2 linked regions of the Pelorhabdus rhamnosifermentans genome follow. The protein of the gene in region 1 interacts with the protein of each later gene in a pairwise test. Links are inferred from orthologs where the notes say so. Each region holds a gene or a part of one and is shown on either strand. Other genes may lie near its edges.

Region 1 (3,181 bases):
CGTCTGCTTGATTTTGAACAAAGCAAGGTGCGTATTCTTCATGATTATGATGCCGTCATCGTGTCGGCTACCATGCAGTCACTGGCTTTTCAAGAAATGGAAGACAATTTGACAGAGGAAGAAAAGTCCATAGTGAGGCGGGGGCGTAATGCCAAGTCGAATGTTCCTAAGAGTGCCACTGTCCGTGATTATCGAATAAGCACGGGTTTTGAAGCATTATTAGGATATCTGTATTTGACCGAAAATATTGAGCGATTAAACGAAATTTCCGAAACAGCATTTGTCGTTATTTCCCGAGCAATAGCAGAAAAAGCAAAATCATGAAATAAATAATTTGAAAAGAAAATGAGGGGTAAAAAGATGAAAGTAACACTTTGTGGCTATACGCCACAACCGGAAAAAACCGTAGCCATGGCTGCAAGGCTTTGTTATTCGCCGATTGGCGCAGCCGAACTAGCTGAAAACATGACAGATAAACAAGTGACAAACTTAGTGAATAAAATTGCGGATCTCGGTCATTTGTCGACAATTGAACATGTTAGCTTTACTTTTGCTATTGAAGGCGTTTCCAGAGTGCTCAGTCATCAACTTGTGAGACACAGAATCGCTTCCTATTCCCAACAGTCACAGCGGTATGTAAAGGAGCATGATTTCGAATATATTATTCCCCCGTCCATTGCTGCCAATGATCTTGCGTTGAAACGGTATGAAACATTGATGAACACCATTCGTGAGACCTATAATGAACTTGTTGAACTAGGTGTTCATCAAGAAGACGCTAGGTATGTGCTAGCCAATGGAACGGAAACAAAAATTGTTGTCACAATGAATGCAAGGTCTTTGATGCACTTTTTTCAGCTTCGCTGTTGCAGCAGGGCGCAATGGGAGATTAGGCAGTTAGCCTATCTCATGCGGGACGAAGTTAGAAAGGTTGCACCGCTGTTATTTAAAAAAGCCGGACCCGCTTGTGAGACTGATGATTACTGCAGTGAAGGAAACATGACTTGCGGCAGGCTGGAAAAACTGCGTGCCAATCATTTGAATGAAATACATAGCTTGTGAGAAGCCGGGCAAAACTATTAAGTATCGTCAGGTAACTGAGGAGGAATTCCTGTGTCAGAAGAAGTTATTATTGGCCGAAATAGTGTGGCTGAAGTCATTAAAAGCGGTCGCTCCATAAACAAGGTTCTTGTAGCCAAAGGGGATAGACAAGGCTCTCTCAAACAAATTGTAGGTCAGGCGTTAAAGAAGGGGCTACTAGTCCAAGAAGTGGATCACGCCAAGCTCGACTCCCTTGCGGAAGGCCAGAATCATCAGGGCATTATTGCTTATGCGGCACCCATTCAGTTTGTTGATGTGGCACAAATGCTACAGAATGCTGCAAACAAAGGGGAACAGGCTTTTTTGGTTCTCCTTGATGAATTGGAGGATCCTCATAATGTTGGTGCCATTATTCGAACTGCCGATGGAGCGGGTTGCCATGGCTTACTTCTACCTAAGCGGCGGACAGCCCCTATTTCGTCTACAGTAGCTAAGATATCATCTGGGGCTGTGGAGTATGTACCTATTGCCCAGATTGGCAATGTGTCGCAAACAATTAAATCGCTGAAAAAGCAAGGCGTGTGGGTAGTCGGCGCGGATATGGACGGTGAAAAAAACTACTATGATGCTGATTTGACGGGGCCCATTGTTGTTGTTGTTGGCAACGAGGGTCAGGGACTCAGCCGCCTAATAAAAGAAAATTGCGACATTTTGGTAAAAATACCCATGAAAGGACACATGACTTCGCTTAATGCATCAGTTGCCTGTTCATTACTGCTCTATGAAGTATGCAGACAACGGGAGTTGAAATAATATTGAAACGATGCTGTTATGTTAGTGTAGCGTTGGTGCTCTTGTTATTTACGGGTGGATTTATTTTTGTTTGGCCCCTTGTGGCAGGCAAAGTATATGCTGGTGTCACAGTAGAGGGTGTGGCAATGAGTGGTCTTACTATAGACGAGGTGAAAAATCTGCTCTGCCTATGGCGCGATGAACAAGCAACACAGCAACCCTTTAGTGTATATTATGGTGAAAAAGTTTTTCCTCTTGCCCCTCAAACTGTGGACTATGACGTGGATGTCGACGCGACAGCCGATGAGGTGATGCGTTGGGGGCGAAAGGGAAGTTTATTCGAGCGTGTTCAGTACATTTGTCAAGCAGAGCTGCGTGGTCATTCTGTTTCACTGCGCAGTCATTATAGCGAACAAAAATTAGAGAACCTTATTGAGAATTGGCGCGAAAGCATAGATAAGGCGCCTCGAAATGCTGGTTTTAGTATTTTGCACGGCGGCATGATTCACGAAGAAACGGGGCATAAACTTGAAACGAGTTCATTAAAGACCCTGATTGTCCAGGCACTCAATCAATCGTCTGGACCCAAGACGTTAGCCCTTCCTGTTACTCCTCTTTATCCTGAGTTAACGACGGGTGAACTTGCACAAACAGGATTAAAAGAGTTACTTGCCACTTTCACAACAACATTTAATGCTGATGACCGTAATCGTTCTATGAATATTGGCATTGCAGCTAACAAAATTAACGGACATATTATTTATGCTCATGAAACTTTTTCTTTTAACGATGCTGTAGGACCGAGAGATAAAGAGCACGGGTTTAAAGAAGCCATGGAAATTGTGGACAATGCCTATGTTCCTGGTATTGGCGGGGGAATTTGTCAAGTTTCTTCTACTCTCTATAATGTAGCGCTATTGGCAAACCTGTCTATTGTTGAACGTTATAACCATTCAAAACCCCTCGGCTATGTAGGACTTGGCAGGGATGCTACGGTTGCTTATGGAACGTTAGACTTTAAATTTACCAATGATTTTCCTTTCCCTGTCATGATTGTTGCAGAAGTGCAGGATAATGAATTATGTATCGGCTTGTTCGGGACAACGAAGCCGACCAGTGAAACCGTAAAAATTGTGACTGAGAATCAGCAGGTTATTTCACCCGCTATTGTGAGAAAACAAGATAATGCTTTGCTGCTTGGCGAAACAGAGCTGGATAAACAGGGGAAACCAGGTTATGAGGTGACGACAGTCCGCGTCGTTGAGCAGGATGGTAGTACAATAAAACGTGAAATTATTGCAACAGACAAATATCTTCCCGAAAATACAGTTGTCAAATTCGGTACAAA
Region 2 (3,207 bases), on another replicon or contig:
ACATGGTTCGTAAGATGATCGAGAACTACGAACAAACTCTCCGGTAAACACCTAGGGCGGTTTTTCCGCCCTTTTATTTTTTCACCACCAGCACAAAACAGGAAAGTGCTGAATATTTTATAGAGCAATCACCCTTCAGCCACGAAAGTGGCTTTTTTTATATCCAACCACATAATAAGAGCATCTTCATTACTTTCGGTGTAATAACGTGGTCGAATACCTTTAGCAGTAAAACCGAATTGCCGATACATATTTTGAGCGATTTCATTGGACGCACGTACCTCAAGTGTCATCCGCTCCGCCCCTTGCTGCTGAGCATAAAGAATAAGAGATGCCATGAGTTGTTTACCAATGCCTTGCCCGCGATATTTGGGCAGTACAGCCACATTCGTAACATGAGCTTCGTCAAAGATCATCCACATACCCGCATAGGCCACGACAGTACCCTCTGTCTGGACGACAAGATAACGGGCAAGCTTATTTGTCATAATTTCGGCCTCAAAGGCCTCACGAGACCAAGGCGCTGCAAACGAATGAGATTCAATAACAACAACATCATCAATATCTTTTGCCAGCATGTGCCTCACCTTCAGTTCATTCATGACAGCAACTCTGCCGTTGTTCCCACAGCACTTCCGCTTCAGAACGGCGAACATAAACAGGCGTAAGTGTCATAGCATCCGCCACCTGTCCCGCTTCAAAAAGTTTAAACGCCGCCTGAGCAATACTCGCTGCCCGCGGCATAAGTAAATGAGGCTCAGCCACATGCAGCAAGGTTGTTTCTTCAGCACCTTCCATGACAAGCGAAGTCGATTCCCCTACTAAAATGACTTGTTGCCCAAGCTCCTCAAGCTCATGACGAAGTTCAGCAGCTTTCATAACATTCACAGCTTGTATTTCCTTAAGATTCCCCCGTTCAAAACGATAAGAAGCATGATAAACATTGCCTTTTTGCGCATCAAGGACAGGGACAATCAGGCAGGAAGAACTACTAAAATTATAGGCCAAACCCATCAATGTCGGAACACCGATTAAAGGCAATGAATTGGCATAGCTCAAGGCTTTAGCCGTAGCCATGCCAATTCTGAGTCCTGTAAATGAACCAGGACCCGTGCTTACTGCAATGGCCTCAACATCGCTGGCTTGAAACCCGGCAAACTGGCAAAGCATGTCAATCGTAGGCATAAGCTTTTCGGAATGCGTCTTCGTCGTTTGAAGAGTGAATTCGGCAATGAGCTTATCTTCTGTTGCAAGAGCAACTGTCGAGACAAGCGTTGCTGTATCAAGAGACAGCATTAACAAGACGCATCAACTCCTCACAAATCGCCTCATAGCGCCTACCATGGGGCTCAAATACTAACAATCGTTCTAGAATCCCACTACTGCGTTTCATCGTGAGCGATAAATATTCGTCAGGCAGTTCCGTGCCAAATTTATCAGCCCATTCAATCAGTGAAATACCATAACTCGTATACTCATAAAAGCCAATTTCATCAAGTTCCTGTGCATCTTCCAGCCGATAAAGATCAAAATGATGAACAGGGATTTTGCCATCATAAATTTGGAGCAAAGTAAAGGTCGGGCTTGTCACATCCTCTTCAATCCCCAAAGCCTGAACTAATTGCTGTGAAAAAAAAGTTTTACCTGCCCCGAGATCGCCCATTAAAGCAATCACATCGCCATCTTTTAGTAGCGGTGCAAGCAAAACGGCTATTTGGGTCGTATCCTGTTCTGAAAAACTCTGTAAAGAAAACATAAATCCTCCTACATCCTAACAAAAATGATTGAATCCCCGTGGCTTCAGCACCGAAGACTGACCTTCCTTGTCAAGCAAAATCACTTCTTCTCCTTCCACCACTTCACCAATCGCTGTAAAAGCACATCCCACGCTTTCCTCTGTCAGACAAGAAAAATCAGCCGGATTCATCGTAAATACAAGCTGATAATCTTCACCACCATAAAGCGCACAATCAAGGGCTGACAAATCAATGCGTTCTGTAGCCTCCAGCAATTCTTTCGACAAAGGCAGCTTCGTTTGTTCCAATCGAACTCCTACCTTACTTGCAGAAGCAATTTCATTCATCTCACTTGCCAAACCGTCACTAATATCATTCATGCTTGTTGCACCCATTTTTCCGAGTCTTTGACCGGGACCCACGAGAGGCTTAGGCGTAAGATGAGCCGTCACAAGAGGCCAGGCAAAAGGATAATCTTCCCACTGTCCCTTCGATAATAAAGCCAGTCCCATACTCGAATTCCCCAGAGTCCCTGTAACAGCCACAATGTCGCCTACTTGGGCCCCCGCTCGGCGCACAAGCTGAGCCGCGTCCACTTCACCTGTCACAGTGACATTAATCACCAGTTCGTGATGCGTAGACACCGTGTCACCACCCACAATATTCACTGCATATTCCCGGCAGATTTCCTTCATTCCCTGGTATAAATTAATCATAAAATCCACATCTGTCTCAGGAGGAATAGCAATTGAAACGACTGCATGACAAGGCTTTCCCCCCATAGCCGCAATATCACTAAAACTAACAGCCATGGATTTATAACCAAGCTGCTGAGGCAGCGTTGTTTTCATGGTAAAATGGACATTTTCCACTAACATATCTGTCGTCATAAGTTGCAAATGGCGCGGTGTCGGAAGCAGAACGGCCGCATCATCCCCAATGCCCACGACAACATTCGCCGGATGATAAATGGTATCTTCTTTTAGTATATCAATTAATCCAAATTCCCCAACACTTTTTATTTTCACTTTACCACCTCAATGGACTAAAAAAGCTGAACCATTTACTATTTCCAGCTATGACAAATTGTTTCCTGCATGGCTAGTATACCACTGTTGAAAAAAAGTTACACTGCTAAACAGGAATCTAGCCACACTACAGCAAACTGATAAATAATCAGATCGTTTCACGATCATCATTCTGTACAAAAGGAGAAGAAATCATTATGAGACCCACTATTGCTCAAATAAATTTAGGTCATCTCGCTCACAATGTCAAAGCGATTCGTCATCACCTGCCGACTTCCATTGGCATGACAGCTGTTGTCAAAGCGGACGCTTATGGCCACGGTGCAGTCGCAGTCAGCCGTGTAGCTTTAGATAACGGAGCAACAGCCCTCGCTGTTGCCACCGTGGAAGAAGGCATGGAACTACGAGAAGCAGGATTTACCGTTCCCATTTTACTACTTGGA

Evidence for each region.
Region 2: the proteins of rlmB (region 1) and tsaE interact in binary tests that used the Escherichia coli proteins (3 or more experiments, as listed by UniProt). The link is inferred for Pelorhabdus rhamnosifermentans from one-to-one orthologs.

What each region holds. Positions count from the first base shown.
Region 1 is NZ_JAHGVE010000010.1:23,481-26,661, forward strand. The notes cover bases 131-2,983. They hold rlmB (23S rRNA (guanosine(2251)-2'-O)-methyltransferase RlmB), read left to right. Parts: upstream 131-1,113; coding sequence 1,114-1,854; downstream 1,855-2,983. Other genes in these bases: Ga0466249_RS13140 (Mini-ribonuclease 3), read left to right, coding at 131-324; thyX (FAD-dependent thymidylate synthase), read left to right, coding at 361-1,062; Ga0466249_RS13155 (VanW family protein), read left to right, coding at 1,857-2,983. Also shown: more of Ga0466249_RS13140, read left to right, coding at 1-130; more of Ga0466249_RS13155, read left to right, coding at 2,984-3,181. UniProt on the Escherichia coli protein: Specifically methylates the ribose of guanosine 2251 in 23S rRNA.
Region 2 is NZ_JAHGVE010000021.1:44,631-47,837, forward strand. Bases 20-2,898 are described here. They hold tsaE (tRNA (adenosine(37)-N6)-threonylcarbamoyltransferase complex ATPase subunit type 1 TsaE), read right to left. Parts: upstream 1,757-2,898; coding sequence 1,283-1,756; downstream 20-1,282. Other genes in these bases: Ga0466249_RS19605 (alpha/beta-type small acid-soluble spore protein), read left to right, coding at 20-47; rimI (ribosomal protein S18-alanine N-acetyltransferase), read right to left, coding at 129-602; tsaB (tRNA (adenosine(37)-N6)-threonylcarbamoyltransferase complex dimerization subunit type 1 TsaB), read right to left, coding at 595-1,296; thiL (thiamine-phosphate kinase), read right to left, coding at 1,772-2,764. In the rest of the region: more of Ga0466249_RS19605, read left to right, coding at 1-19; alr (alanine racemase), read left to right, coding at 2,962-3,207. UniProt on the Escherichia coli protein: Required for the formation of a threonylcarbamoyl group on adenosine at position 37 (t(6)A37) in tRNAs that read codons beginning with adenine.